Salinarimonas sp.: one gene and its partner. The protein of the gene in region 1 binds, or shares a complex with, the protein of each later gene. Links are inferred from orthologs where the notes say so. Each region holds a gene or a part of one and is shown in the gene's direction. Other genes may lie near its edges. The genes, in order: secA and secY.

Region 1 (15,263 bases):
ACGCCGGAGCGCTGCTCGGCGACGACGTCGAGCCGCGGCAGAAGATCGTGCGGCTCGAGCGCATCGACGAGCTCCTGTCGAAAAGCGGGTGGACGTACGCGCAGCTCCAGGATGCGCACACGAGCAGAGACGCCGCTACCCTGTCCGCCTTCGTCGCGCTGTTCGAGACCTTCCCCGGCGAGCGCCCCGCCTTCGCGGCCTTCAAGAGCGAGGTCGAGGCGGACGTCGGGCGCGACGATTGGCTGGAACGGCTCTGCGAGCGCTTCGGCCTCTACCATCACTTCGGCACCGAGCCCCGCCAGTTCGCCCTCATGGAGTACACGGCCGGGGAGGTGCTCGCCCATGCCGGGGACGGCGGCATCGACCGGCCCTTCGCGCTCGCCAGCGTGCTCGAGAGCCGCGAGAACCCGGCCTTCCACCCCGTGCCCCGGGCGACCGCCAACGGTTTCGCCGTGGATCTGGGGACGGACGCGCCGTCGCGCCCGCTCGTGCGCGAGATCCTGCACGTGCGCATGCCGTACAAGGCCGCGCACGTGAAGCGAATCGCCGAGTCCCGCGTTAACGGAAAGCCTGATATCCTCGCGGCGCGGGCGGTCCATCTCGACCGTGTCCGCGCCGGGACGCGGCGCGCCGATTTCGGGCACGCGGCATGAAAGCGACCGCATGAGCGTTGCGCAGACAGTATCGGTGCTCGACACGCGCTTCGCCGCGGACCTGCTCGCGCGGCCGGAGGAGGCCTTGCGCGACCTCGTCGCGGGGAAGGCCGCGCTCGGCTACTTCGCCGCCGGAGAGCCGGTGGACATCGTCGCGGACCTCGTTGCGGAAGGCGGCGAGGATTACCGGGCCGCCGTCGACCGCGGGGCGGCGGCGTTTCTCGATAGCGCGCGCAGGACGCTGCTCCAGCAGAAAGGGGCATCCTTCCGGCTCGGCGTTATCCGGCTGGAGCGCCTCCTCGCCATCGTCCGCCGCGTGCTTCCGCGCGACACCGTCGTCGACCTGCGGCGGCGCTACGACCTCTGGCAGCCGTTCTTCGCGAATTTCGTGATCGACCGCAGCCTCGACCTGCGCCGCGAGTTCTATCGCACGCTGGCTCTGAGCCAGGACGCCGCCGCCGAGGCGGGGATCGAGGCGCGGGGGCTTATGCCGCTGTGGCTGTCGCTCTGCGCCGAGGCGGGCGGGAGCTACGACGAGAGCTATCTCGCGGTCGGGCTGCTGGGCCTGCGGCGCATGCCTCTCGGCGAGGAATTCAGCGCCAACGAGGATTTCGTGCTTCAAGGGCTGGCGCGCTGGGGCGCGCGGCAGAAGGTGGCGTGGCGCGTCTTCGAGCGCGAATGGCGGCTCGTGGAGAACGCCTATCCGCGCTCGGACGATTTCTGGCGTGAGCGGGTCTCACGGGTGATCGCGGCGACCGAGGGCGAGATCCGCCAGCGGACGGAGGGCGCCGAGGAGACGTTCCCCGCCGCGGCGGGGTGGCGGGAGGATCTCGATCTGCCCGCCGGCGAGGGCGGCGTGCGGCAGCTGCGCGGGGGCGGGGCGCTGGAGCCGCCAGCGGCGCACGATCGTCAAGCGATCCTCGACCGGGTCGGGCAGCCGCTGTCGAGCGTGTCCAGCGACATCGAAACGCTGATGCGCGGCCACCGCCGCTACGCCGACCGGACCGGCGACGTCTTCTACCTCGTGCGCACGGCCTGCAACATCGGCATGAACCTGCTGCGCAAGGACCCTGGGCCGGAGCGCGCCGCGCGCGGGGCGCAAGCCGTCGCCCTCGCCCGCCTCGCCTTCGAGTACGATCCGCGCAACGTCTACGCCTGGGCGCTGCTGCGCGACGGGCTGGAGCATGCCGGCCGGCTCACGGCGGCGGAGCGGATAGGGTGGGAGGCGATCCGGCGCTTTCCCGAAAACCCGCAATGGCGCACACAGCTCGCCAAGCTCCTCGCCGACACGCTCGACCGGCCGCACGAGGCGGCCGCGCTGCTGCGCGAGGCACGCGCGCTCTTCCCGTACGATCCCTTCATCCACAACCAGCTCGCCACGATCCTCGCCGACGATCTCGGCGAGCGGGCAGCCGCCGTGCAGGTCCTCGAAGACGCCCGCGCCGCCGGCGCGGCGAACGAGGCGACCGGCGATCTGCGCCGCAAGCTCGCGAACGGCCGCAGGCTGCGCGGCCGGCGCAATCCCACGGCGGCGGTCGCGGGCGTCGAGGATACCGACGATACCTTCGCCCTTCCCGCCGCGGAGGCGCGCAAGCGGCTCTTCCGCCTGGAAGCCGGCCTCGACGGACCCGACGTCCTCGCCGCCTTCCTGCGCACGGCCGAGCCGGACCCCTACGTCACCTGGGCCGCCGCCCGCGCCGGCCTCGACGGCCCGCCGATCGACACCACCTTCGCCATCGCCTTCGAGCGCGCGCTGCGCGACGCCACGCCCTCGCGGCTGAAGGCGCTCGTCGCCTCGACGCTGCCGCGCAGCGAGCAGGCGATCGTCGAGGCGCTCGCGGCGGCGGACGATCGGGTCGTGCCGTTCCTGCGCGCGAAGGGCCGCGGCCGCGCGCCCGCGTGCGGCGAGCCCATCCACATCGACCTCGACCGCCCCGACATCCTCCTCCTGCGCGACCGCGCCGGCGCGACCCTGTCGCTGGACACCGCCCGGCTCCAATCCGGCAGTCTCGAAGCCGCCTGAGCCCTTGCTCCCCGGCATGGGAACGCGTCCTCCCCTCTCGCGTTCGCTCGCCCGATCCTGTCACAGGACGGAAGGAGTAATGCTCATGACCCGTACCCTCTTCCTCGCCGCCGCGAGCGCCGCCGCCATCGGCCTGGCCGCGCCGGCCTCCGCGCAGGTCGCCGCCACGGCGACGACGGACCTGAACATGCGCGCCGGGCCCGGCCCGAACTACGAGGTGGTGGACGTCATCGACGGCAACGACGCGGTCACCGTGGTCGGCTGCCTGCCCCAGTCGGCCTGGTGTCGCGTGCAGTACGAGGGCCGGGAGGCCTGGGCCTACGGCGACTACCTGTCGGCCACGGTCGAGAACGCCCCCGTGATCGTCACCCAGCGCCGCGAGATCGTGCCGGAGGCCCAGTGGGACCCGGTCACCGCGACGGGCGCCGTCGCCGGCGAGGTGGTCGGCTCGATCATCGGCGGGACCGTCGGCGCGGTCGCCGGCGCCGTCGGCGGGGCCATCGAGGGCTTCACCGCGCCGCCGCCGCCGGTGCGCACCTACGTCTACGAGAACCGGGTGGATCCGGTCTATCTCGAGGGCGAGGTCGTGGCCGGGGCCGGCCTGCCGCCGGCCGTGGGCCTACGCCCGATCCCGGAATACGAGTACGAGTACGCCTACGTGAACGGCGTGCCGGTGCTCGTCGATCCGGCCACGCGCCGCGTCGTCTACGTCATGCGCTGACGCGCGCGTCCACCTTTAAACGAGAGCGCCCCGCCGGTCGGCCGACCGGCGGGGCGTTTCGCGTCTCTCGGGCCGGTGCGGCAGGCTCACTGAGCCTGCGCCGGCGCCTCGCCGTCCGCGGGGTCCTGCCCCGGGCGCTCGACGGTGGCGCCGTCGCGCAGCGAGAGGATCAGCTCCTGCTGGGCGCGGCGGGCGAGGAAGGTCTCGATCTGCTCGCGCATGTCCTCGAAGGCCGGGGTGGGCTGCTCGCGGCGCTCCTCGACCTTGATCACGTGCCAGCCGAACTGGCTCTGCACCGGCTCGGACACGCCGCCCGGCTCGAGCGCGAAGGCCGCCTCGGCGAAGGGCGCGACCATGCGGTCCCTGGTGAAGAAGCCGAGATCCCCGCCCTCGCGCGCCGAGCCCGGGTCCTGCGACAGCTCCGCCGCGACGGCCGCGAAATCCTCGCCGGCGGCGACGCGCTCGGCGGCGGCCTTCGCCTCCTCCTCGGTCGGCACGAGGATGTGGCGGGCGCGCACCTCCTCCTGCGGCTCGATGCCGGCGACCGTCTCCTCGTAGAGCGCGCGCGCCGCCTCCTCGGTGACGGCGGCGGCGATGGTCTCCTCGAGCAGGGCGGCGAGCAGCACCTTGTCGCGCTGGTAGGCCATGTTGCGGGCGAAGGTCTCGGTCTCGGCGAGGCCGGCGTTCTCGGCGGCGCGGGCGGCGAGCTTGAGATCGACGAGGTAGCCGATCAGCACGTCCCGACGCTGCTCGGCGCTCATGCCCGGCAGCGGCAGCGCCGGGTCCTCGGCGACGAGCGCGAGATCCGCTTCCGTGATGGTCACGCCGTCCACCGTGGCGACGACGGCGTCCGGATCGACCTCGGCCGCGGCGGGCGCGGCCGGAGCGGCGGTCTCGGCGGCCTGATCCTGCTGCGCGAACGCGAGCGTCGAGGCCGACGCGCCGAGCGCGAGCGCCAGCGCGAGGCGGGGGAGAAGGGGGAAGCGGGACATGCAAGTACCTCGACGGCGCGGGCCCGCGCCTTTCTTTCGAACCGAACTGCGCTTGGTCTGACCCATCGCGCGGGGCAATGCAAGGGAAGCGGTGGCAAGCGGCCCCTTCGCCGCCCCCTTCGCGCGGGCGCCATCCTTTCGGATGCGCTCCGCGATGATTAGGTCTATATAGCGCGCGACCCATGCCGCATTCGACGACCACGACAGACGACAGGACCCCATGTTCGGCGCATTCGCGAAGAAGCTCTTCGGCACGGCCAACGACCGACGCCTGAAGTCGTACGCCCCGCGCGTCCAGGCCATCAACGCCCTCGAGAAGGAGCTCGAAGGCCTCTCGGACGACGCGCTGCGGGCACGCACGGAAGACCTCAAGGCGCGCGTGGCCAAGGGCGAGAGCCTGGACGACGTGCTGGTCGACGCCTTCGCCACGGTGCGCGAGGCCGGCAAGCGCGTGCTCGGGCAGCGGCATTTCGACGTGCAGCTGATCGGCGGCATGGTGCTGCACGAGGGCTCCATCGCCGAGATGAAGACCGGCGAGGGCAAGACGCTGGTGGCGACGCTCGCCGTCTATCTCAACGCGCTCGCCGGCAAGGGCGTGCACGTCGTCACGGTGAACGATTACCTCGCGCGGCGCGACTCGGAGTGGATGGGCCGCATCTACCGATTCCTGGGCCTCACCGTGGGCGTCATCGTGCACGGGCTCGACGACCAGCAGCGCAAGGCGGCCTACGCCTGCGACATCACCTACGGCACCAACAACGAGTACGGCTTCGACTATCTGCGCGACAACATGAAGTACGACTTCGCCCAGATGGTGCAGCGCGGCCACGCCTACGCCATCGTCGACGAGGTCGACTCTATCCTCGTCGACGAGGCGCGCACGCCGCTGATCATCTCCGGCCCGCTCGACGACCGGTCGGACCTCTACCAGGCGGTGGACAAGATCATCCCGGCGCTGACGCCGGAGCATTACGACCTCGACGAGAAGCAGCGCGCCGTCTCGCTCTCCGAGGCCGGCACCGAGCGGGTCGAGGCGCTGCTGCGCGAGCACGAGCTGCTCAAGAGCGACGATCTCTACGATGCGCAGAACGCCACGCTGGTCCACCACCTGAACCAGGCGCTGCGCGCCCACAAGCTGTTCACCCGCGACAAGGACTACATCGTCCGCAACGGCGAGGTGGTGATCATCGACGAGTTCACCGGCCGCATGATGCCCGGCCGGCGCTATTCGGAAGGGCTGCACCAGGCGCTGGAGGCGAAGGAGAGCGTCAAGATCCAGCCGGAGAACCAGACGCTCGCCTCGATCACCTTCCAGAACTATTTCCGGCTCTATTCCAAGCTCGCCGGCATGACCGGCACGGCCTCCACCGAGGCGTCCGAGTTCGCCGAGATCTACGCTCTCGACGTCGTCGAGATCCCGACCAACAAGCCGATCGCCCGCCTCGACGAGGACGACGAGGTCTACCGTACGGTCGAGGAGAAGTACGCGGCGATCATACACGACATCGGCGAGGCCTCCGCCAAGGGCCAGCCTTCGCTGGTCGGTACGACCTCGATCGAGAAGTCCGAGCTCCTCGCCGCCCAGCTGAAGCAGGCCGGCTTCACCCAGATCGACTTCGCCGACCCGAAGGCGCTCGAGCCGCTCTACACCGCCGCCCGCAAGGGCGAGCCGGCCAAGAGCTTCGCGGTGCTCAACGCCCGCTTCCACGAGCAGGAGGCCTTCATCGTCGCGCAGGCCGGCGTGCCGGGCGCGATCACCATCGCGACCAACATGGCCGGCCGCGGCACCGACATCCAGCTCGGCGGCAACGCCGACATGCGCATCGGCGTCGAGCTCGACGGCATGGAGGAAGGCGAGGCCCGCGCGGCGCGCGAGGCGGCGATCCGCGAGGAGGTCGCGGCCTTCAAGCAGCGCGCGCTCGGGGCCGGCGGCCTCTACGTCATGGGCACGGAGCGCCACGAATCGCGGCGCATCGACAACCAGCTGCGCGGCCGCTCCGGCCGCCAGGGCGACCCGGGCCGCTCGAAGTTCTTCCTGTCGCTGCAGGACGACCTGATGCGCATCTTCGGGTCGGACCGCATGGACGGCATGCTCACCAAGCTCGGCCTCGAGCAGGGCGAGGCGATCGTCCATCCCTGGATCAACAAGGCGATCGAGAAGGCGCAGTCCAAGGTCGAGGCGCGCAACTTCGACATCCGCAAGAACATCCTCAAGTACGACAACGTCATGAACGACCAGCGCAAGGTCGTCTTCGAGCAGCGCCGGGAGTTCATGGGCGAGGAGAGCGTGCGCGACACGATCGACGAGATGCGCGAGAGCGTCGTCGACGACGTCGTCGCCCGCCACATCCCGGCCGACGCCTATCCCGAGCAGTGGGACGTCACCGGGCTCGACGCCGAGGTGCGCCGGCTGCTCAACCTCGACGTCCCGGTGATCGACTGGGCCAAGGAAGAGGGCATCGCCGACGAGGAGATGCGCGAGCGCCTGCAGAAGGCCGCCGACGAGTCCTACCAGGCGCGCGTCGACAAGAACTCGGCCCAGGTGATGACCTACGTCGAGAAGCAGGTGCTGCTGCAGAGCCTCGACCAGCTCTGGCGCGAGCACATCGTCACGCTCGAGCACCTGCGCCAGGTCATCGGCTGGCGCGGCATGGCCCAGCGCGACCCGCTCAACGAGTACAAGTCCGAGGCCTTCCAGCTGTTCGAGGGGCTGATCGGGCGCCTGCGCGAGCAGGTCACGGCGCAGCTGATGCGGGTCGAGGTGGTCTACCAGCGCCCGCCCGAGCCCGAGCTGCCGGAGATGGAGGCGCACCACGCCGACCCCGTCACCGGCGAGGACGAGATGGCGGCGGGCGGCACGACGGGCCTCGGCTCCCCGGGCGCGGCCGGGGCCGCCGCGGGCGTCGGCGCGATCGCCACCGAGAACCGCGACCCGACCGACCCCAACACCTGGGGCAAGGTCGGCCGCAACGAGCCCTGCCCCTGCGGCTCGGGGAAGAAGTTCAAGCACTGCCACGGGGTGCTGGCGTAAGGCGGGGGCGTAGGCGGGGGCGTTTCCGGGGAGACCCACCGCGTGTCGAGAGCGGGCGCCCGACGTTTTCCTTTCCCGTAGGGGAAGGTGGCGCGCCGCCGCAGGCGGCGTGACGGATGGGGTGCGACGCGAAGCGACGCGTTCCGCGAAGCGGAAGCTCCCGGCGGCCGACGGTCTCGCCCGTCGATTTCGGCTTCGCCGAACGCGCGTGCCGCGCGCCCCATCCGTCACCGCGCTTCGCGCGGCGACACCTTCCCCTACAGGGGAGGAGAGGGTTCGGCGCGCCCGACGCGCGCTCTCGACGAGGCTCTGCGCGAGCGGCGCGGGACGGTGTGTGAATCGGCCGGCCCGTTCGCGCGAGGGGAGACCTTCGTCACCCCCTCACCGCACCACCACCACCCGCTCCGCCGCCCGCGTCAGCCCGGTATAGAGCCAGCGCCCGCGGTGCTCCCGGAAGGCGAAGCTCTCGTCGAACAGCACAACGTCGTCCCATTGCGAGCCCTGCGCCTTGTGGACGGTGAGCGCGTAGCCGTAGGTGAACTCGTCCGATTCGCGCCGGGCGGCGTAGGGCAGCGCGTCCTCCGTGCCCTCGAAGAAGGCGCTCGGCACCTCGACCTTCACCGTGTGGCGCGGGTTCTCCTCGGGCGAGACGCGCATGACGACGAGGTCGCGATTGGGCCAGTGCTTCGCCTCCTGCACGCTCCACAGGCCGCCGTTGAGGAGGCCCTTGGACTTGTCGTTGCGCAGGCAGACCAGCTTCTCGTCGGCGGCGGGATAGGGGTCGCGAAAGCCCTTCAATTCGCGGATGCGGCCGTTGTAGAGCCGGCGGGTCTTGTTCATGCCGACCAGCACCTGGTCGGCGCCCATCACGGTCTGCGGGTCGATCTCGCCGCGGCGGATGACCCGGCTCTCGCCGAAGCTCCCGTAGTCGAGCCGCCCGCCGTCGCGGATCAGCATGGAGAGGTGCACGATCGGGTTGTCGGCCGCCTGCCGGTGGACCTCGGTGAGCATCATTTCGGGCTCGGCCTCGGTGAAGAAGCCCCCGCCCTTCACCGGCGGCAGCTGCGCGGGGTCGCCGAGCACCAGCACCTTCTTGCCGAAGGAGAGCAGGTCGCGGCCGAGCTCCTCGTCCACCATCGAGCACTCGTCGATGACGATCAGGTCCGCCTTCGCCGCCGGCCCCGACTTGTTGAGCGTGAAGAGCGGGCCCGCCTCCTCGTCGCCCTCCCGCGAGCGGTAGATCATGGCGTGGATCGTGGAGGCGTCCGCGCAGCCCTTGGAGCGCATCACCGAGGCGGCCTTTCCGGTGAAGGCGCCGAAGGCGACGTCCCCGTCGACGTGCTCCGCCACGTGGCGGGCGAGGGTGGTCTTGCCCGTGCCGGCGAAGCCGAACAGCCGGAAGACCTGCGGCTCCCCCTCCTTCAGCCAGGCGTCGACCGCCCTCAAGGCCGCGTCCTGCTGTGCCGACCAGGACATGTCACGCCTCCCGCGTGGACGGCGCGCGGGCCGTCTCCGCGCGCAGGTTGACCAAAATGCCGCCGACGATGATCGCCGCGCCGGCGAAGACGAACGGGTCGAGCGGCTCGGCATAGAGCATCAGCCCCACCACCGCGATGAGGGGAATGCGCAGGAAGTCGAGGGGCACGACCATGATGGCGTCGCCGTTGCGATAGGCGTTGGTGAGGCACCAATGCGCCGTGAAGCCGGCGATGGCCAGCGCGACGAGCGGCAGGACGGGCGCCTCCGCGAGCCGGGCGAGGTAGCCAGCCTTCGCGCCGGCGAGGTTGAGCGGCAGCTGCATGGCGTTCATCGAGACCAGGATCGCGTAGGTGCTCTCCGTGCGGGTGAGGCTCTTCGTGGCGATGGCGGTGAGCGCGAAGCAGAAGGCGGCGAAGAGCACGACGAGGGCCGGCCAGCCGATCTCGCCCATGCCAGGACGCACGATCACCAGAACGCCGAGAAAGCCGAGCCCGATGGCGAGCGCCCGCGTGCGGGTGAGCCGCTCGCCGAGCAGCAGCACGGCGAAGAGCGCGGTGAGCGCCGGCGCGGTGAACTCGATGGCGAAGACGACGGCGAGCGGCAGCAGCGTCACGCCCACGGTCCAGGAATATTGCCCGGCGAAGTGGACGAGGTTGCGCTGGACGTGGCGCCCCAGGCGCCGCGGCAGGATCTGCCCGCGCAGCCGCGGCAGGAACAGGGCCGCGGCGAGCAGCCCCGCGAGGCCGGCCGCGTTGCGGAAGGCGAGCATCTCGAAGACGGAGAGCGCGCCCGAGAGCTCGCGCACGGCGACGGCGATCGCCGAGAACGAAAGGAGCGCTCCGGCCATCCAGAGCACCACGGCCGTGACGTTGCGCTGCGTCATGCGGGCGAAACCGAACGTATCGAGAACGCCGTCTTAGCGCGGATCGTCGGCGAGGGATAGGGGGAAAGTGCGGGAGGGGGGTGAGAGGCCCGCCCTCACCCCTCCCCAGCCGGGGACGGCGCGGCGCCGCCGGCGAGGATGCCGCCGTCGAGCACCAGCTCCGCGCCGGTCATGTAGGGCGCCTCGTCGGAGGCGAGCATCACGGCGAGCGCCGCGACCTCCTCGGGGCGGCCGAAGCGCTTCATCGGGCAGTCGGCGATGGCGGCGGCCTCGCGGGCGGCGCGCTCCGGGCCGGAGCCGAGGACGGCCTCCCACATCGGCGTCATGATCGCCGCGGGGCAGATGGCGTTGGCCCGGATCGCGAGGCCCTGCTCGGCGCAATAGAGCGCGACCGTCCGGGTGTGGTTGCGGATCGCCGCCTTGGAGGAGGCGTAGGCCGCAGCCCCCGGAATGCCGACCATCCCCGAGCGCGAGGCGATGTTGACGATGGAGCCCCGTCCCGCCGGGCGCATGACGCGGATCGCGTGCTTGCAGCCCAGGAACACGCCGTCGAGATTGGTCGCGTGCACCGCCCGCCAGTCCGCGAGGGAGGCGTGCTCCGGGTCGTGCGGGACCATGCCGGCTTCGAAGCCGGTGATGCCGGCATTGTTGACGACGACGTCGATCCTGCCGCGGGCGGCGACGAGGCCGTCCGTCGCCGCGATCCAGTCCGCCTCCTCGCGCACGTCGAGCCTGGTGTGCGCGGCGCAGGGCCCGAGCGTGGCCGCGAGCTCCCGGGCGCCCTCCTCGTCGATGTCGGTGACCAGCACGAAGGCGCCCTGCGTCGCGAAGGCCCGGGCGATCGCCGCCCCGATCCCGCGGGCGGCGCCGGTGACCAGAGCGACCTTGGCGGAGAGGCGGTGCATGGGCGGGCTCCTTCGATGGGGCGGGCGGGCGCGCGGCGATGCGGTGGGGGGCTCTTACGCGGTTCGAGGCGCGGGGTCGAGCGCGAAGCCTTGCCGTCCGAGGGACGCTGGCATGCGCGGGGGGAGGGGCCGCCTCGGCGCCGCCCGTCGCCGCGAGGGCGCCGTGATCGCGTGGTGAGGCCGCCGAGGCCGCCCCGGGAGAACCACGCCACCGCGCGGCGAGGATCGGTGCAGGACGGGGCGCTAGCATCCTTGGGTCGCAGGAGCCGGGCAGGGTCCAGCGAGCACCGGGAGGGACCGATGCAGGAGCGCGCGGCCGAGGTCGATCTCGTCTTCGCGAAGGACAGGGGCGCATCGCCGCACGAGGCCGGGCGGCCGCCGCGGCCGACGGGGCTGCGCCGTCTCGCCGCGCTCGACCCGCGCGAGGCGGAGTTCGCCCGGCGCGGCTTCCCCCCGTGCGAGCCCTCCGCGCAGGGCCGCCTCGAGGCGATCGGGCGGGCGTTCATCGCGGGCTACGGGCGCGCGCTCGCCGACGCCAACCCGCCGGCGCTCCTGCGCTTCGCCGAGGAGGACGGCGCGCGTCGCGGCTTCGTGATGGAGGGCGCGGCCATGGGCGCGGCGATCGCCGACGCGCTCTCGTGGCGCGGGGCGCGGCTCGGCGGCCTGCTGGCGCAGGCGGGCCCGCGCTACGGCTACCTCCTGCATGTCGGCGCGGGCTGGGCGATGGCGCGGCTGCCCTGGCGACGCGGCGTCATCCGCCGGGCGCTCGACCCGGTGCATCATTGGCTCGCGGACGACGGCATGGGCTTTCACGATCTCTATTTCCATCACGGTCGCGTTCTCGCCGGCTGGCGGCGCGTGCGCGGGGCGGGCTACGCGCCGCGGGCCTATGCGCAGGGCCTCGGGCGCGCGCTCTGGTTCCTCGGGGGCGCCGACCCGCAGGCGGTGCGCCGGCTCGTCGCCGCGATGCCGCAGCACGAGCGCGCGGACCTGTGGTCCGGCGTCGGGCTCGCCTGCGCCTATGCCGGCGGCGCCGATCCGCAGGCCCTCGCCGCGCTCGCGGCGACGCTTCCCGCGGACGCGCGGGCGGGCTTTCGGCAGGGCTGCGCCTTCGCCGCCGAGGCGCATGCCTGCGCCGGCCCCGCGCCCGCCCATGCCGCCGCCGTGATCCGCGCCCTTCTCGGGGCCGAGCCCGCTGCCGTCGCCGCCCTCGTGCGTGCCGAGCGCGCACGGCTCGACGCGAGCGCGGCCGGGCCGACGCCCCCCTACGAGCGCTGGCGGCGAGCCGTTCAGCGCCGCCTCGACGGACTTCCCGGAGACGGCCGATGAGCCTCCTGATCCAAGCCCACGCCGCGAAGCTCGCCACCGCCGGCGTCGCGGCCGTCCTCTACGGCTTCGCCACGCCCTCGAACTGGACGCCGGAGGAGCGCGCGGCGGCGCGGGGCGGGCTCGTCCTGGAGGCGCACGCCCTCGCGCCGGCCGACAACGGCCGCCCCCTGCGCGGCATCCGCGAGGTCCACCCCGACATCGCCCATATCGACGCCTGGATCTCGTCGGTCGGCGCCGCGGTGGCGCTGGGCGACGTCGACGGGCTGGGGCGCCCCGCCGACCTGTGCCTCGTCGACCCGCGCAACGACAGCGTCTCGATCCTCCCCGCGCCGGAGACGGGCGAGCGCTACGCGCCCTTCGCGCTGGCGACCCCGACGGAGGGCTACGCGCCGCACACGATCGCCCCGATGGGCTGCCTCCTCGCCGACGTGAACGAGGACGGCCGCACCGACGCGCTCGTCTATTATTGGGGCCGCACGCCCGTCGCCTTCCTGCGCAACGGCGCGCCGCGGCCGGCGACGGCGGCCTTCGATCCGGTGGAGATCGTGCCGGAGCGCGAGATCTGGAACAGCAACGCCGCGCTCCTCGCCGACATCGACGGCGACGGCCATCCCGACCTCGTCGTCGGCAACTACTTCCGCGACGGCGACCGGGTGCTCGACCCCACGGCGACCGACGGATTCGCCATGCAGCACTCGATGTCGCGCGCGGCGAACGGAGGGCGCAACCGGCTTCTGCTCTGGAGCGGCGCGAGCGAGACCACCGTGCGTTACCGCGACGCCAGCGCCGCCTTCGACGGCGCCATGGCCCACGGCTGGACGCTGGCGCTCGGCGCCCGCGATCTCGACGGCGAGGCCGTCGAGGCCGGCCACGTCGACGCGGCCTACGCGCAGCTGCCCGAGCTCTATCTCGCGAACGATTTCGGCAACGACCTCCTCCTCCTCAACCGCTCGCGCCCGGGCGCGCCGCGTTTCGTGCGCGCCGACGGCCGCCGGGGGCCGGCGACGCCCGCCTCGCAGCGCCTGGGACGCGACTCGTTCAAGGGCATGGGCGTCGATTTCGGCGACGTCGTCGGCGACGGGCGCCCGGCCATCGCAGTGAGCAACATCTCCTCCGCCTACGCGCTGCTGGAGAGCCACTTCCTGTTCGTCGCCAGCGGCGAGGCGGCCGATTGGGCGCGCGGCGTCGCGCCCTACGTCGACGAGGCGACGGCGCGGGGCACCTGGACCTCGAGCTGGGCCTGGGACCTCAAGTTCGCCGACCTCCTCAACAGCGGGCGCCCGGCGCTCCTCCAGGCGATCGGCTTCGTCGCCGGCGAGCGCAACCGCTGGCCGGAGCTGCACGAGCTCGCCATGGGCAACGACGAGCTCCTGGCCCATCCCGCGAGCTGGCCGCGCTTCGGGCCCGGCGACGACCTTTCGGGACAGAGCCACGACCGGCTGTTCATGCCGGACGCCGAGGGTCGCTTCGTCGACGTGTGGCGCGACCTCGGCCTCGCCGAGCGCACCGTCTCCCGCGGCATCGCCACGGGCGACGTCTACGGCGACGGCCGGCTCGCGGTGGCCATCGCCCGGCAATGGTCGCCCTCGCTGTTCCTGCGCAACCTCACGCCCGATCCCGGCGCGGCCGTCGTCCTCGACCTGCGCCTGCCCGGCGCGGTGGCGGGCACGCGCCCGGCCATCGGCGCGGAGGCGCGGGTGACGCTCGCCGACGGGCGGATCGTCACCGGCTTCGTCGACGGCGGCTCCGGGCACGGCGGCAAGCGCGCGCCCGAGATTCATCTCGGGCTCGGGGCGGCGGGCGACGACGTCGCTCACGCCGTCGAGATCGCCTGGCGCGACGAGACCGGCGCCCATCGCCGCACCCTGTCCCTGACCCCCGGGCGGCACCGGATCGTGCTCGATCCCGCCGCTCCGTCGTCCGAGCCCTGAGGAGAGCGGCATGGCAACGGTCCTCACCCGCGACGTCGCGCACGCCCCCGCTCCGGTGCGGGCCGCGAAGCCGTCCGTGGCCCAGCGCTGGTATTCGGAGAAGCGGCTCACCGGACTCTCGCGCTTCGCCATCGCCATCACGGTGCTCAACGTGCTGGGGCATACCTGGCTCGGCTTCGAGCAGGCCTGGATCACCCCCTTCGTGGCTCTGGCCGCGACCTACGGGACGGATCTCCTCGGCGAGACGATCGAGGCGCGGATGCAGGGGCGGGCGGCGCGCTATCGCGGCTCCTTCGGCGCCCTCGTCACCTTCCTCCTGCCCGCGCACATCAGCGGGCTCGCCGTCGGCATGCTGCTCTACGCCGTCGACAATTTCGCCGCGATCGCCTTCGCCGGCGCGGTGGCGATGTCGTCGAAATACGTGTTCCGCGCCGTGGTCGGCACGAACGCGCAGGGGCGGCCGCAGACGCGCCACTACCTCAACCCCTCCAATTTCGGCATCACGGTCACGCTGCTGCTGTTCCCGACGGTGGGGATCGCGCCGCCCTACATGTTCGCCGAGAACACGTCCGGCATCCTCGACTGGCTGCTGCCCTGCCTCGTGATCGTGACGGGCTCGCTGCTCAACACCAAGGCCACGGGCCGCATTCCGCTGATCCTGGCCTGGCTCGGGGCCTTCGCGGCGCAAGCCGTGCTGCGCGGGCTCTGGCACGGCACGCCGATCGAGGCCGGGCTCGTGCCGATGACCGGCTTCGCCTTCGTCCTCTTCACCTTCTACATGATCACCGACCCCGCGACGACGCCGGCCGGCCGGCGCGGGCAGATCCTGTTCGCGGTGGCGGTCGCGGCGCTCTACGGGGTGATGATGGAGCTGCACGTCGTCTTCGGGCTGTTCTACGCGCTCACGCTCGTCACCGCCGCGCGGGGGCTCGCGCTCGCTCTCGAGCATCGGAGGCGCGCGCGATGAGCCCTCCCGCGCTCGCCGTCCTCGCGGCCGCGTGCCGCTTCCCGGATGCGCCGGACCCGCAGGCGCTGTGGCGCAACGTGCTCGACGGGCGCCGCTCGTTCCGGCCGCTGCCGCCGGAGCGGCTCGACCTCGACCTCTACGCGCCCGAGCGCGTCGGCGCGGCGGACTCGATCACCCGCGTCCAGGCCGGCCTGATCGAGGGCTGGGAGTTCGACCGGTCGCGCTTCCGCGTGCCGCGGGCCGCCTTCGAGGCGACCGACGCGACGCATTGGCTGGCGCTCGAGGTCGCTGCGGACGCCTTCGAGGCGGCCGACCGGGCCGCCGGCTTCGATCGGGGGCGCATCGGCGT
Region 2 (14,865 bases), 820 kb from region 1 along the record:
AGGAGCGCATCGGCCGCATGCTGCTGATGCACGCCAACAACCGCGAGGACATCAAGGAAGCCGGCGCCGGCGACATCGTCGCCATCGCGGGCCTCAAGGAGACGCGCACCGGCGACACGCTGTGCGATCCCACGAAGCCGATCATCCTCGAGAAGATGGAGTTCCCGGACCCCGTCATCGAGATCGCGATCGAGCCGAAGTCCAAGGCCGACCAGGAGAAGCTCGGCATCGCGCTCTCCAAGCTCGCGGCCGAGGACCCCTCCTTCCGCGTCTCGACCGACACCGAGTCCGGCCAGACCATCCTCAAGGGCATGGGCGAGCTGCATCTCGACATCAAGGTCGACATCCTGCGCCGCACCTACAAGGTCGACGCGAATGTCGGCGCCCCGCAGGTGGCCTATCGCGAGACGATCACCCGCAAGGCCGAGATCGACTACACCCACAAGAAGCAGACCGGCGGCACGGGCCAGTTCGCCCGCGTCAAGCTCGTCGTCGAGCCGAACGAGGCGGGCGCCGGCTACCAGTTCGAGTCGAAGATCGTCGGCGGCTCGGTGCCGAAGGAATACATCCCCGGCGTCGAGAAGGGCATCAACTCGGTGATGGGTGCGGGCGTCGTCGCCGGCTTCCCGATCGTCGACTTCAAGGTGCAGCTGATCGACGGCGCCTTCCACGAGGTGGATTCCTCGGTGCTGGCGTTCGAGATCGCGACCCGCGCGGCGATGCGCGAGGCCCTGCAGAAGGGCGCCTCGGTCCTGCTCGAGCCGGTGATGAAGGTCGAGGTCGTGACGCCGGAGGAATATACCGGCTCCGTCATCGGCGACCTGAACTCCCGTCGCGGCCAGATCCAGGGCCAGGACATGCGCGGCAACGCGGTGGTGATCAACGCCTTCGTGCCGCTCGCGAACATGTTCGGCTACGTCAACACCTTGCGCTCCATGAGCCAGGGCCGCGCGAACTACACCATGCTCTTCGATCACTACGAGCAGGTTCCGTCGAACGTGGCCGCCGAGGTTCAGGCGAAATTCGCCTGATCCTCTTCCCGCAGACAACTTGAAGAACGACTGGGTGCCACCATGGCTAAGGCAAAATTCGAGCGTACGAAGCCGCACTGCAACATCGGGACGATCGGCCACGTCGATCACGGCAAGACGTCCCTGACGGCTGCGATCACGAAGGTGCTGGCTGAGACCGGCGGGGCGACGTTCACGGCCTACGACGCGATCGACAAGGCTCCCGAGGAGAAGGCGCGCGGGATCACGATCTCGACGGCGCACGTCGAGTACGAGACGACGAACCGTCACTACGCGCACGTCGACTGCCCCGGGCACGCGGACTACGTGAAGAACATGATCACGGGCGCGGCGCAGATGGACGGCGCGATCCTGGTCGTGTCGGCGGCGGACGGCCCGATGCCGCAGACGCGCGAGCACATCCTGCTGGCGCGCCAGGTCGGCGTGCCGGCGCTGGTCGTGTTCATGAACAAGGTCGACATGGTCGACGATCCGGAGCTGCTCGAGCTCGTCGAGCTCGAGATCCGCGAGCTCCTGTCGAAGTACGACTTCCCCGGCGACGACATCCCGATCACCAAGGGCTCTGCCCTGATGGCGCTCGAGGACAAGTCCCCCGAGATCGGCAAGCAGGCGATCCTCGCGCTGATGGCGACGGTGGACGAGTACATCCCGACGCCGGAGCGCCCGATCGACCAGCCGTTCCTGATGCCGATCGAGGACGTGTTCTCGATTTCGGGCCGCGGCACGGTGGTGACGGGCCGCGTCGAGCGCGGGATCATCAAGGTGGGCGAGGAAGTCGAGATCGTCGGCATCCGCGACACCGTCAAGACGACCGTCACGGGCGTCGAGATGTTCCGCAAGCTGCTCGATCAGGGCCAGGCGGGCGACAACGTCGGCGTCCTGCTGCGCGGCACCAAGCGCGAGGACGTGGAGCGCGGCCAGGTCGTGTGCAAGCCGGGTTCGGTGAAGCCGCACAAGAAGTTCAAGGCCGAGGCCTACATCCTCACCAAGGAGGAGGGCGGGCGCCACACGCCGTTCTTCAACAACTACCGTCCGCAGTTCTACTTCCGCACGACGGACGTGACCGGGATGGTGAAGCTGCCCGAGGGCACCGAGATGGTGATGCCGGGCGACAACGTCGCCATGGAGGTCGAGCTGATCGCGCCGATCGCCATGGAGGAGAAGCTGCGCTTCGCCATCCGCGAGGGCGGCCGCACCGTCGGCGCCGGCGTCGTCGCGGCGGTCCTGGACTGAGGCACGAGGCAGGTGGAAGCGCGGCCGCCACGGCGCGGCCGCGTTTTCCGTCCCGCGGCGGGATCGCCCGCCGAGGGCTAGCGAAGGATAACGGGGCAACCCATGAACGGTCAGAATATTCGCATCCGCCTCAAGGCGTTCGATCATCGTGTGCTTGACGCCTCGACGCGCGAGATCGTGTCGACCGCGAAGCGGACGGGGGCGCAGGTTCGTGGGCCCATCCCGCTGCCGACGCGCCTCGAGCGCTTCACGGTGCTGCGCTCGCCGCACATCGACAAGAAGTCCCGCGAGCAGTTCGAGATGCGCACGCACAAGCGTGTCCTCGACATCGTGGACCCCACTCCCCAGACGGTGGACGCGCTCATGAAGCTCGACCTCGCCGCGGGCGTGGACGTGGAGATCAAGCTCTGAGGCCGTCCGGCTTCGAGCGTCAGGCATTCACACGCCGAGAGGAAACGCACATGCGCTCAGGCGTCATCGCACAGAAGGTCGGCATGACCCGCGTCTTCACGGACGCCGGCGAGCATGTTCCGGTCACCGTCCTCAAGCTCGACCAGTGCCAGGTCGTCGCTCATCGGACGAAGGATAAGAACGGTTACGTGGCGCTGCAGGTCGGCGTCGGTCGGGCCAAGGTCAAGAACGTGTCGAAGGCCGAGCGCGGCCGCTTCGCGGTGGCTCGGGTCGAGCCCAAGCGCAAGCTCGCCGAGTTCCGCGTGTCCGAGGACGCGCTGATCCCGGTCGGCGCGGAGATCACCGCGGACCACTTCGTCCCGGGGCAGTTCGTCGACGTGACGGGCACCTCGAAGGGCAAGGGCTTCGCCGGCGGCATGAAGCGCTGGAACTTCGCGGGCCTGCGCGCCTCGCACGGCGTGTCGGTCTCGCACCGCTCGATCGGATCGACGGGCGGCCGCCAGGACCCGGGCAAGACCTTCAAGGGCAAGAAGATGCCCGGTCATCTCGGCGTCGAGCGCGTCACCACGCAGAACCTGCGTGTCGTGCAGACCGATCCCGAGCGCGGGCTGATCCTGGTCGAGGGCGCCGTCCCCGGCGGCGACGGCGGCTGGATCTTCGTGCGCGACGCGGTCAAGCGCGCGCTCCCGGCGGACGTGCCGATGCCGGGCAAGTATCGTGAGAACGGCGCGGCCGAGGCCCCCGAGGCTCCGGCCCAGAGCGAGGAGAACGCGTGATGAAATTCGAGATCACGACGTTGGACGGCGGCAGCGCCGGCGAGGTCGAGCTCGACGACGCGATCTTCGGTCTCGAGCCGCGCGCCGACATCCTGCAGCGCATGGTCCGCTGGCAGCTGGCCAAGCGCCAGGCCGGGACCCACAAGGTCAAGAACCGCGGCGAGATCGCCCGGACGACAAAGAAGGTCTACCGCCAGAAGGGCACCGGCAACGCTCGCCACGGCTCGGCGCGCGTGGGCCAGTTCCGCGGCGGCGGACGCGCCTTCGGCCCGGTCGTGCGCTCGCACGCCCACGACCTGCCGAAGAAGGTGCGCGCGCTGGCGCTCCGCCACGCGCTCTCCACCAAGGCGCGCTCCGAGGCCCTGATCGTCGTCGACGACATCAAGGCGACCGAGCCGAAGACGAAGGCGCTCAAGGAGCGCTTCGCCAAGCTCGCGCTGACGAATGCGCTGATCATCGGTGGCGCCGAGCTCGACGCGAACTTCAAGCTCGCCTCGCGGTCGATCCCGAACATCGACGTGCTGCCCATCCAGGGTATCAACGTCTACGACATCCTGCGCCGCGAGAAGCTCGTGCTGACCAAGGCGGCCGTCGACGCGCTGGAGGCGCGGTTCAAATGAGCATGGATCCACGCCATTACGACGTGATCATCGCTCCCGTGATCACGGAGAAGTCGACGAACCTGTCCGAGCAGAACAAGGTCGTCTTCAAGGTCGCGATCGACGCCACCAAGCCGCAGATCAAGACCGCGGTGGAGAAGCTGTTCGACGTCAAGGTCAAGGCAGTCAACACGCTCGTGACCAAGGGCAAGAACAAGGTCTTCCGTGGCATCCGCGGCCGTCGCTCGGACGTCAAGAAGGCGATCGTGACCCTCGAGGAGGGGCACTCCATCGACGTCACCACGGGCCTGTGAGGAAGGGAACGTCATCATGGCTTTGAAGAGCTTCAAGCCGATCACGCCCGGCCTTCGCCAGCTCGTGATCGTCGACCGGAAGGGCCTCTACAAGGGCAAGCCGGTCAAGGCGCTGACGCAGGGCCTGTCCCAGAAGGGCGGGCGCAACAACACCGGCCGGATCACCGTCCGGTTCCGCGGCGGCGGCCACAAGCGCACCTATCGGATCGTCGACTTCAAGCGCCGCGCGCGCCTGGGCGACGTCGCGAGCGTGCAGCGGATCGAGTACGACCCGAACCGCTCGGCCTACATCGCGCTGATCCGGTACGAGGACGGCCAGCAGGCCTACATCCTCGCGCCGCAGCGCCTGGCCGCCGGCGACACGGTCACCTCGGGCGCGAAGGCGGACATCAAGCCGGGCAACGCCCTGCCGCTGTCCGCCATCCCGGTCGGCACGATCGTGCACAACGTCGAGCTCAAGATCGGCAAGGGTGGCGCCATCGCCCGCTCCGCCGGGTCCTACGCCCAGATCGTCGGGCGCGACCAGGGCTACGTCGCGGTCCGCCTGACCTCGGGCGAGCAGCGTTTGGTGCACGGGCAGTGCTTCGCCACGGTGGGCGCGGTCTCGAACCCCGACCACATGAACATCTCGATGGGCAAGGCCGGTCGCAACCGCTGGCTCGGCCGCAAGCCGCACAATCGCGGCGTCGCGATGAACCCGATCGACCATCCGCACGGCGGCGGCGAGGGCCGCACCTCCGGCGGCCGTCACCCGGTGACGCCGTGGGGCAAGCCGACCAAGGGGCGCAAGACGCGCTCCAACAAGCGGACGGACAAGTTCATCGTCTCGAGCCGTCACGCCCGGAAGAAGAGGTAAGGATAGAGCCATGGCGCGTTCGATCTGGAAGGGCCCGTTCATCGACGGCTACCTTCTCAAGAAGGCCGAGGCGGCTCGCTCGTCCGGCCGCAACGAGGTGATCAAGATCTGGAGCCGCCGCTCCACGATCCTGCCGCAGTTCGTCGGCCTCACCTTCGGGGTCTACAACGGTCAGAAGCACATTCCCGTCTACGTGACCGAGGAGATGGTGGGCCACAAGTTCGGCGAGTTCTCGCCGACGCGCACCTTCTCCGGCCACGCGGCGGACAAGAAGGCGAAGAGGCGCTGACATGGGCAAGCCCGCTCAAACCCGCTCGCTCCCCGAGAACGAGGCCAAGGCCGTCCTGCGGATGCTGCGCATCAGCCCGCAGAAGCTCAACCTCGTCGCGGGCCTGATCCGCGGCAAGAAGGTCTCGGTCGCCCTCGCCGATCTCGAGTTCTCGAAGAAGCGCATCGCGCGCGACGTCAAGAAGTGCCTCGAGAGCGCCATCGCCAACGCCGAGAACAACCACGACCTCGACGTGGACGATCTCGTCGTCAAGGAGGCGTTCGTCGGCAAGGCGCTCGTGATGAAGCGCTTCCACGCTCGCGCCCGCGGCCGCGGCGCCCGCATCATGAAGCCGTTCTCGAACCTCACCATCGTGGTTCGCGAGCAGCCCGCCGAGGCCTGAGGAGGAGACCATGGGTCACAAAGTCAACCCGATCGGGCTGCGTCTGGGCATCAACCGCACCTGGGACAGCCGCTGGTTCGCCCAGAAGGGCGAGTATGCCCGCCTGCTCCACGAGGACATCGCCATCCGCGACGCCCTGATGAAGCAGCTCAAGCAGGCCGCCGTGTCGCGCATCGTCATCGAGCGCCCACACCGCAAGTGCCGCGTCACCATTCACTCGGCCCGTCCGGGCGTGGTGATCGGCAAGAAGGGCGCGGACATCGAGAAGCTGCGCAAGCTCGTCGGCCGGATGACCAAGGCCGAGGTGACGATCAACATCGTCGAGGTGCGCAAGCCCGAGACGGACGCGACGCTCATCGCCGATTCGATCGCCCAGCAGCTCGAGCGCCGCGTGGCCTTCCGCCGCGCCATGAAGCGCGCCGTGCAGTCGGCGATGCGTCTGGGCGCCGAGGGCATCCGCATCAACTGCTCCGGCCGTCTCGGCGGCGCCGAGATCGCGCGCCTGGAGTGGTACCGCGAGGGCCGCGTGCCGCTGCACACCCTGCGTGCGGACGTGGATTACGGCGTCGGCACGGCGTTCACGACCTACGGGACGTGCGGCATCAAGGTGTGGGTGTTCAAGGGCGAGATCCTCGAGCACGACCCGATGGCGCAGGAGCGCCGGATGACCGAGGAAGGCGGCCGCTCGGGCGGCGATCGCGATCGTGACCGCGAGCGCGGGCCGCGCCGCGACCGCGAGCGCGAGAGCGCCTGACCGAGAGCTTTGGAGGCACGCCATGCTGCAACCCAAGAAGACCAAGTTCCGCAAGCAGTTCAAGGGGCGCATCCACGGCGTCGCCAAGGGCGGCACGGAGCTGAACTTCGGCTCCTACGGCCTCAAGGCCGTCGAGCCGGAGCGCGTCACCGCGCGCCAGATCGAGGCCGCGCGCCGCGCCATCACCCGCCAGATGAAGCGTCAGGGCCGCGTCTGGATCCGCATCTTCCCCGACGTGCCCGTGACGGCGAAGCCGACCGAGGTCCGTATGGGTAAGGGCAAGGGCTCGCCCGAATACTGGGCCGCTCGCGTCAAGCCGGGCCGGATCATGTTCGAGATCGACGGCGTCGCCGAGGACATCGCCCGCGAGGCGCTGCGCCTGGCGGCGGCGAAGCTCCCGATCCGCACGCGCTTCGTTCAGCGCATCGCCGATTGAGGAGAGACGAGATGAAGTCGAACCAGCGTCTGTCCGACCTGAAGGCCATGACCCCCGACCAGCTGCAGGACGAGCTCCTCAAGCTGAAGAAGGAGCAGTTCAACCTGCGCTTCCAGCGGGCGACCGGCCAGCTCGAGAACACCGCGCGCGTGGCGCAGGTCCGCAAGGACATCGCCCGGGTCAAGACGATCCAGCGCCAGAAGCAGGCCGCCGAGGCCGCGGCCTAAGGAAGGACCACCATGCCGAAGCGCGTTTTGCAGGGCGTCGTCGTCAGCGACAAGCAGGACAAGACCATCGTCGTGAAGGTCGAGCGCCGCTTCACGCACCCGCTGCTGAAGAAGACCGTTCGCCGCACGAAGAACTATCACGCCCACGACGAGAACAACGCCGCCAAGGTCGGCGACGTCGTTCTCATCGAGGAGACCCGTCCGCTCTCCAAGCTCAAGTGCTGGGCTCTGGTGGAGCCGGCGACGCAGGGCTGACGCCCGTTTTTCGGGGTTGTGCGGGACGGGCGCTTCCTGTAAGGGAGCGCCCTTCTCGCGATCATGAGCAGGGGGCGCGAGACCCCCGTCAGGAGTAGTCCGGCCGGGCAATCCCGCTCGCGCCGGAAACCTTTTGAGACAAGGAAAGGATCACAGCCATGATCCAGATGCAGACGAATCTCGACGTCGCCGACAATTCCGGCGCCCGTCGCGTGATGTGCATCAAGGTTCTGGGCGGCTCGAAGCGCAAGTACGCCTCCGTCGGCGACATCATCGTCGTCTCCGTGAAGGAGGCCATCCCGCGCGGCCGCGTGAAGAAGGGCGACGTCATGAAGGCGGTCGTCGTGCGCACGGCGAAGGACATCCGCCGCGCGGACGGGTCGGTCATCCGCTTCGACAAGAACGCCGCGGTTCTGGTGAACAACAACAAGGAGCCGGTCGGCACCCGTATCTTCGGGCCCGTGCCGCGCGAGCTGCGCGCCAAGAACCACATGAAGATCATCTCGCTGGCTCCCGAGGTGCTGTGATGGCGGCGAAGATCAAGAAGGGCGACCAGGTCGTCGTGCTCACCGGTCGCGACAAGGGCAAGAGCGGCGAGGTCGTCCGCGTCATGCCCAAGGAGACGCGGGCGCTCGTGCGCGGCGTCAACCTCGTCAAGCGCCACCAGCGCCAGACGGCGCAGCAGGAAGGCGGCATCGTCAACAAGGAAGCGCCGGTCCACCTGTCGAACCTGGCGGTGCGCGACCCGAAGGACGGCAAGCCCACCCGCGTCGGTTTCAAGATTCTGGACGACGGGCGCAAGGTCCGCTTCGCCAAGCGCTCGGGAGATCTGATCGATGGCTGAGATGAACGGCTACACGCCCCGGATGAAGCAGCACTACGACGAGGTGGTGCGCCCCGGTCTCGTCGAGAAGTTCGGCTACAAGAACCCCATGGAAGTGCCGTCGATCGAGAAGATCGTCATCAACATGGGTGTCGGCGAGTCGACCGCGGATTCGAAGAAGGCCTCCTCGGCCGCTTCCGATCTCGCGCTCATCGCCGGCCAGGCGCCGGTCATCACCCGGGCCCGCAAGGCCATCGCCACCTTCAAGGTGCGCGAGGGCATGCCGCTCGGCTGCAAGGTGACCCTGCGCAAGACGCGGATGTACGAGTTCCTCGACCGCATGGTCACGATCGCGCTGCCGCGCGTGCGCGACTTCCGCGGCCTGAACCCGAAGTCCTTCGACGGCCACGGCAACTTCGCCATGGGCATCAAGGAGCACATCGTGTTCCCCGAGATCAACTACGACCGTGTCGAGCAGATCTGGGGCATGGACGTCATCGTCACGACGACGGCCAAGACCGACGAAGAGGCGCGCGAGCTGCTGCGTCTGTTCAATTTCCCGTTCCGGCAGTGAGGCTGCAGGGCCTCAGACGCGGAAACCGGAGAGGAATTCATGGCTAAGAAGTCCCATATCGAGAAGAACAAGCGCCGCCAGCGCATGGCCAAGCAGTGGGCCGGGCGCCGCGAGCGTCTCAAGGCGATCGCCAACGACGAGTCGGTGTCGATGGAGGAGCGCTTCGAGGCGCGCCTCAAGCTCGCCGAGATCCCCCGCAACGCCAACCCGACGCGCATCCGCAACCGCTGCGAGGTGACGGGCCGGCCGCGCGCCTATTACCGCAAGCTCGGCATGTCGCGCGTCGCGCTGCGCGAGCTCGGGTCGCGGGGCCTGATCCCCGGCCTGGTCAAGTCGAGCTGGTAAGGAGGACGCATCATGGCGATCAACGATCCGCTCGGCGACATGCTCACCCGCATCCGCAATGCGCAGCTGCGCCGGCGTCCCAGCGTGGCGACCCCGGGCTCGAAGCTCCGCGCGCGGGTTCTGGACGTGCTGAAGTCCGAGGGCTACATCCGCGACTATTCGGTGGCGGAGTTCGGCAACGGCCGTACCGAGTTCTCGATCGAGCTCAAGTATTACGACGGCGCTCCGGTGATCAAGACGATCGAGCGCGTGTCGAAGCCGGGCCGTCGCGTGTACATGTCGATCGACACCATGCCGCGGTTCGCCGACGGCCTGGGCACGGTCATCCTGTCCACGTCGCGCGGCGTCATGGCCGACCACGAGGCCCGCGAGGCCAACGTGGGCGGCGAAGTGCTCTGCCGCGTCTTCTGACGCGCGGGCGATCTCGGAACCGAAGGAGAGCGACATGTCTCGCGTAGGCAAGAAGCCGGTCCCGGTCCCGCAGGGCGTCACCGCGTCCGTGGACGGCCAGACCGTGAAGATGAAGGGCTCGAAGGGCGAACTGTCCTTCGTCGTCCCCGAGGAAGTGTCGGTCGCGATGGAGGACGGCTCCGTCGCCGTCCAGCCCCGCGACCAGACCAAGGTGGCCCGCTCGAAGTGGGGCCTCTCGCGCGCCATGATCGCGAACATCGCGACCGGCGTGTCGAAGGGCTTCGAGCGCAAGCTCGAGATCAACGGCGTCGGCTATCGCGCGGCGGTTCAGGGCAAGACCCTGAAGCTGGCGCTCGGCTACAGCCACGACATCGACTTCGACATCCCGTCCGACATTCAGATCGCGACGCCCAAGCCCACCGAGATCCTGATCTCGGGCATCGACAAGCAGCGCGTCGGGCAGGTGGCGGCGGTGATCCGCGGCTATCGCGGCCCCGAGCCCTACAAGGGCAAGGGCGTCAAGTACGCCGACGAGACCATCTTCCGCAAGGAAGGCAAGAAGAAGTAAGGAGCGGGAGCCATGGCTAAGAACCTCGACGCCGTCGCGCGCCGCAAGGCCCGCGTCCGCAAGGCCATCAAGGCCGTCGCCAACGGGCGCCCGCGCCTGTCGGTCTTCCGCTCGTCGAAGCAGATCTACGCTCAGATCATCGACGACGAGAAGGGCCACACCCTCGCCGCCGCCTCCACCCTGGAGAAGGACATGCGCGAGAAGCTCAAGACCGGCGCCGACCGCTCCGCGGCGGCCGAGGTCGGCAAGCTGGTCGCCGAGCGCGCCAAGGCCGCGGGCGTGACCAAGGTCGTCTTCGACCGGTCGGGCTACATCTACCACGGGCGCGTCAAGGCGCTCGCGGACGCCGCGCGCGAAGGCGGGCTGGAATTCTGATCGGAAGGGGCGTATAGCCCACCGGTCCATCGAGACGGCGCCGCGCGGGAGGGCTCATCGCCCCGGCCCGCGCGGAGCCATGACGGCGGCAAGCAAGAAGGGGAGGGGGCGCGCCGCGCCTCCGGGCTCGCGGGACACCTCCCGGCGCCGATCCCCGGCAGCGAGCGGGAGCCGCCGCCCGCGTCAGTGAGAGAGATCATGGCGAGAGAAAGAGACAGGCAGGATCGCGAGGAGCGCGACAGCGAATTCGTCGACCGCCTCGTGCACATCAACCGCGTCGCGAAGGTGGTGAAGGGCGGGCGTCGCTTCGGCTTCGCCGCCCTCGTCGTCGTCGGCGACCAGAAGGGCCGCGTCGGCTTCGGCCACGGCAAGGCCCGCGAGGTGCCGGAGGCGATCCGCAAGGCCACCGAGGCGGCGAAGCGCGGGCTCGTCCGCATTCCGCTGCGCGAGGGCCGCACGCTGCACCACGACGTCGCGGGCCGTCACGGCGCCGGCAAGGTCGTGATGCGCGCCGCCCCGGCCGGTACCGGCATCATCGCCGGCGGCCCGATGCGCGCCGTGTTCGAGGCGCTCGGCGTCCAGGACGTGGTGTCGAAGTCGCTCGGCTCCTCGAACCCCTACAACCTCGTGCGCGCCACCTTCGACGCGCTGAAGTCCGAGGACAGCCCGCGCTCCGTCGCGGCTCGTCGCGGGCTCAAGGTTTCGGCCCTGCAGGCCCGCCGTCCCGGCGGCGGCGCCGACGCGTCGGCCGAAGGCTGAGGGAGGGCGACATGGCTGAGAAGACCGTCACGGTCGAGCAGATCGGCTCGCCCATTCGCCGCGAGGCCCGCCAGCGCCAGACGCTGATCGGGCTCGGGCTCAACAAGCTGCACCGGACGCGGACCCTCCCCGACACGCCCGCCACGCGCGGGATGATCGAGGCGGTGAAGCACCTCGTGCGCGTCGTCGAGAAGTGAGGAGGCGCACGTCATGAAGCTGAACGAACTTCGCGACAATCCCGGCGCGGTCAAGGAACGCATGCGGGTCGGCCGCGGCATCGGGTCCGGCAAGGGCAAGACCGGCGGCCGCGGCGTCAAGGGCCAGAAGTCCCGCTCCGGCGTCCGCATCAAGGGCTTCGAGGGCGGCCAGATGCCGATCTATCGGCGTCTGCCCAAGCGCGGCTTCAACAACCCGAACGCCCGCGACCTCAACGAGGTCAATGTCGGCCGCATCCAGCAGGCCGTCGACGCGGGCAGGCTCGCCGCCGATGCGCCGGTCACCGTCGAGGCGCTCGTCGCCGCGGGCGTGTGCTCGCGTGTCCGCGACGGCGTCAAGATCCTGGGCGTCGGCGAGCTCTCGGCGAAGCTGACCTTCAAGGTGAACCGCGCCTCGAAGTCGGCGGTCGCCGCCATCGAGAAGGCCGGCGGCTCGGTCGAGATCCTCGACGAGGCCGTTGCGCAGGCATGAGCCTGAACCCATCTTGAGCGACAGCGAGCGGCGGCCCGTGCGTGCGAGCGTGCGAGGCCGCCGTTCCGCTCTGAGAACCGAACGATTTCGACTTGGGCGCGCCTCGAGGAGGGGACGATGGCCTCAGCAGCCGAGCAGCTTGCTGCGAACTTGAATTTCGGAGCGCTGGCGCGCGCCGAGGAGCTGAAGAAGCGCATCTGGTTCACGCTGGGCGCGCTCATCATCTATCGTCTGGGGACCTACATCCCGCTCCCGGGCATCGACCCGGAGGCGTTGGCGCAGTCCTTCGAGGCGGCCGCGGGCGGCGTGCTCGGCATGTTCAACATGTTCGCGGGCGGCGCGGTGGAGCGCATGGCGATCTTCGCGCTCAACATCATGCCCTACATCTCCGCCTCGATCATCATCCAGCTCCTGACGGCGGTCTCGCCGACGCTGGAGGCCCTCAAGAAGGAGGGCGAGAGCGGGCGCAAGGTCATCAACCAGTACACCCGCTACCTCACGGTGGTGCTGGCCGTGTTCCAGTCCTGGGGCATCGCGGTGGGCCTGTCCGCATCGGGCGGCATCGTGGTCAATCCGGGCTACTTCTTCATCGTCACGACGGTGATCACGCTGACCGGCGGGACCATGTTCCTGATGTGGCTCGGCGAGCAGATCACGGCGCGGGGCATCGGCAACGGCATCTCGCTGATCATCTTCGCCGGCATCGTCGCGCATCTGCCGCAGGCGACGGCGGGGCTGCTCGAGCTCGGCCGCCAGGGCGCCATCTCGACGCCGTTCATCATCGGCGTCATCGTCATGGCGGCGGGCATCATCTACTTCGTGGTGTTCATGGAGCGGGCCCAGCGCCGGCTGCTGATCAGCTACCCGAAGCGCCAGGTCGGCAATCGCATGTACGACGGCCAGACCTCGTTCCTGCCGTTGAAGCTCAACACGGCCGGCGTGATCCCGCCGATCTTCGCCTCCTCGCTGCTGCTCCTGCCCACCACCGTGGCGAGCTTCTCGGCGGCGCAGGGCGGCGACGGCATCCTGAGCACGATCGTGATCTACCTCGGGCACGGGCGGCCGCTGTTCATGCTGCTCTACGCCTCGCTGATCATCTTCTTCGCCTTCTTCTACACGGCCATCGTGTTCAATCCGGCTGAGACGGCGGACAACCTCAAAAAGCACGGCGGCTTCATCCCGGGCATCCGGCCGGGCGAGCGCACGGCGGACTACATCGACTACGTGCTCACCCGCATCACGGTGATCGGCGCCCTCTACCTCACCGTGGTTTGCCTGATACCCGAATTTCTCATTTCCTATGCGGCGTTGCCGTTCTATCTCGGGGGGACGTCGCTGCTCATCGTCGTCACGGTGACGATGGACACGGTCGCGCAGGTGCACGGGCATCTGCTCGCGCATCAATACGAGGGCCTCGTCAAGAAGGCGAAGCTGAAGGGCGCGCGCCGGGGTCGCTGAGGCTCGGGCGTCGCGCCGCGCCCCCGGCGCGAGAGCATGGGAAACGCGAAAGGGACAGGGATGAGGCTCATCTTCTTGGGACCGCCGGGCGCCGGCAAGGGAACGCAGGCCGCGCGCATCTCCGAGCGCCACGGCATCCCGCAGCTGTCGACGGGCGACATGCTGCGCGCCGCCGCCGCTGCCGGCTCGCCGGTCGGGCTCGAGGCGAAGAAGCTCATCGACGCCGGCGCGCTGGTGCCGGACGAGGTGGTGGTCGGCATCGTGGCCGAGCGCATCGAGGAGCCGGACGCGGCCAAGGGCTTCATCCTGGACGGGTTCCCGCGCACGGTCGCGCAGGCCGAGGCGCTCGACCGGATGCTCGCGTCGAAGGGTCTCTCCCTCGACGCCGTGATCGAGTTCGTGGTGGACGAGGGCGCGCTCCTCGACCGCATCGCCACCCGCGCCCGCGAGATGCAGGAGCGCGGCCAGGAAGTGCGCAAGGACGACAATCCCGAGGTCTTCAAGACCCGTCTCGAAGCCTTCAGGAAGCAGACGGCGCCGCTCTCGGCCTATTATGCCGAGAAGGGGCAGCTGGAGAAGATCGACGGCATGAAGCCGATCGACGAGGTCACCCGCGATCTCGTCGCCCTGCTCGAGAAAAAGGCGGGCTGAGCGCATGCGCTCTTGACGTGGCGCGTCAACCCGTGTACGGGCCCGTCTTCCAGCGTCGAACACAGGTCCCGGCGGGCTTCGCGAGAGGCCGACCGGGACTTTGCGTGCTTCGCCTCACGGCCCGAATGGGCCCAACCCGCGCGAGGGCCGGCCTCCACCGGACGCGCGACATCACGAACCCGCCGGCGGCCGAACGGTTCGCGCGGCTCATATGGAGACGAGACGTGGCTCGTATCGCAGGCGTCAACATTCCGACCAACAAGCGCGTCGTCATCGCGCTGCAGTACATTCACGGCATCGGGGCCAAGAAGGCCCAGGAGATCTGCGAGAAGGTCTCGATCCCGGCCGAGCGCCGCGTGAACGAGCTCACCGACGCGGAGATCCTCCAGGTCCGCGAGACCATCGATCGCGACTACATCGTCGAGGGCGACCTGCGCCGCGAGGTCTCGATGAACATCAAGCGCCTGATGGACCTCGGCGTCTATCGCGGCCTGCGTCACCGCCGCAACCTGCCGGTCCGCGGCCAGCGTACGCATACCAACGCGCGCACCCGCAAGGGGAAGGCGAAGCCGATCGCCGGCAAGAAGAAGTGATCGCCACCGCGTGATTTCCCGGGGCGGCGCCGTCGTCGCCCCCTCTCATCCCGAGCGC

Evidence for each region.
Region 2: the proteins of secA (region 1) and secY are in contact, whole or in part, in a crystal structure (PDB 3DIN), measured with the Thermotoga maritima proteins. The link is inferred for Salinarimonas sp. from one-to-one orthologs. Residues at the interface, in WP_004082002.1 of Thermotoga maritima: Glu261, Ala262, Arg263, Lys300, Ala301, Arg302, Thr303, Ile304, Ile305, Leu323, Tyr324, Asp325, Pro326, Val329, Ser330, Tyr333, Ile336, Lys340, Phe345, Val349, Glu363, Phe364, Tyr374, Ser375, Gly376, Gly377, Glu393, Ile395, Thr482, Ser483; in WP_004081795.1 of Thermotoga maritima: Glu108, Gly109, Glu110, Glu111, Ala236, Glu237, Arg238, Arg239, Ile240, Thr241, Ile242, Gln243, Tyr244, Ala245, Arg246, Arg247, Val248, Thr249, Gly250, Arg251, Arg252, Val253, Tyr254, Gly256, Ala257, Ser258, Thr259, Tyr260, Leu261, Pro262.

The regions. Positions count from the first base shown.
Region 1 is NZ_CP157794.1:4,767,835-4,783,097, reverse strand. Bases 4,234-7,620 are described here. They hold secA (preprotein translocase subunit SecA), read left to right. Parts: upstream 4,234-4,609; coding sequence 4,610-7,420; downstream 7,421-7,620. Other genes in these bases: ABL310_RS22150 (peptidylprolyl isomerase), read right to left, coding at 4,234-4,389. In the rest of the region: ABL310_RS22165 (hypothetical protein), read left to right, coding at 1-653; ABL310_RS22160 (hypothetical protein), read left to right, coding at 664-2,676; ABL310_RS22155 (DUF1236 domain-containing protein), read left to right, coding at 2,762-3,397; more of ABL310_RS22150, read right to left, coding at 3,484-4,233; ABL310_RS22140 (AAA family ATPase), read right to left, coding at 7,802-8,896; ABL310_RS22135 (DMT family transporter), read right to left, coding at 8,898-9,782; ABL310_RS22130 (SDR family oxidoreductase), read right to left, coding at 9,878-10,687; ABL310_RS22125 (DUF1702 family protein), read left to right, coding at 10,988-12,016; ABL310_RS22120 (CRTAC1 family protein), read left to right, coding at 12,013-13,947; ABL310_RS22115 (enediyne biosynthesis protein UnbU), read left to right, coding at 13,958-14,914; ABL310_RS22110 (SDR family NAD(P)-dependent oxidoreductase), read left to right, coding at 14,911-15,263. UniProt on the Escherichia coli protein: Required for protein export, interacts with the SecYEG preprotein conducting channel.
Region 2 is NZ_CP157794.1:3,953,821-3,968,685, reverse strand. What follows is about bases 11,404-14,392. They hold secY (preprotein translocase subunit SecY), read left to right. Parts: upstream 11,404-12,222; coding sequence 12,223-13,563; downstream 13,564-14,392. Other genes in these bases: ABL310_RS18400 (adenylate kinase), read left to right, coding at 13,624-14,214; rplO (50S ribosomal protein L15), read left to right, coding at 11,629-12,105; rpmD (50S ribosomal protein L30), read left to right, coding at 11,430-11,615; rpsE (30S ribosomal protein S5), read left to right, coding at 11,404-11,418. Also shown: fusA (elongation factor G), read left to right, coding at 1-1,031; tuf (elongation factor Tu), read left to right, coding at 1,074-2,264; rpsJ (30S ribosomal protein S10), read left to right, coding at 2,367-2,675; rplC (50S ribosomal protein L3), read left to right, coding at 2,726-3,451; rplD (50S ribosomal protein L4), read left to right, coding at 3,451-4,071; ABL310_RS18495 (50S ribosomal protein L23), read left to right, coding at 4,068-4,364; rplB (50S ribosomal protein L2), read left to right, coding at 4,381-5,220; rpsS (30S ribosomal protein S19), read left to right, coding at 5,231-5,509; rplV (50S ribosomal protein L22), read left to right, coding at 5,511-5,891; rpsC (30S ribosomal protein S3), read left to right, coding at 5,902-6,645; rplP (50S ribosomal protein L16), read left to right, coding at 6,668-7,081; rpmC (50S ribosomal protein L29), read left to right, coding at 7,093-7,308; rpsQ (30S ribosomal protein S17), read left to right, coding at 7,321-7,563; rplN (50S ribosomal protein L14), read left to right, coding at 7,722-8,090; rplX (50S ribosomal protein L24), read left to right, coding at 8,090-8,407; rplE (50S ribosomal protein L5), read left to right, coding at 8,400-8,960; and 6 more genes. UniProt on the Escherichia coli protein: The central subunit of the protein translocation channel SecYEG. Consists of two halves formed by TMs 1-5 and 6-10.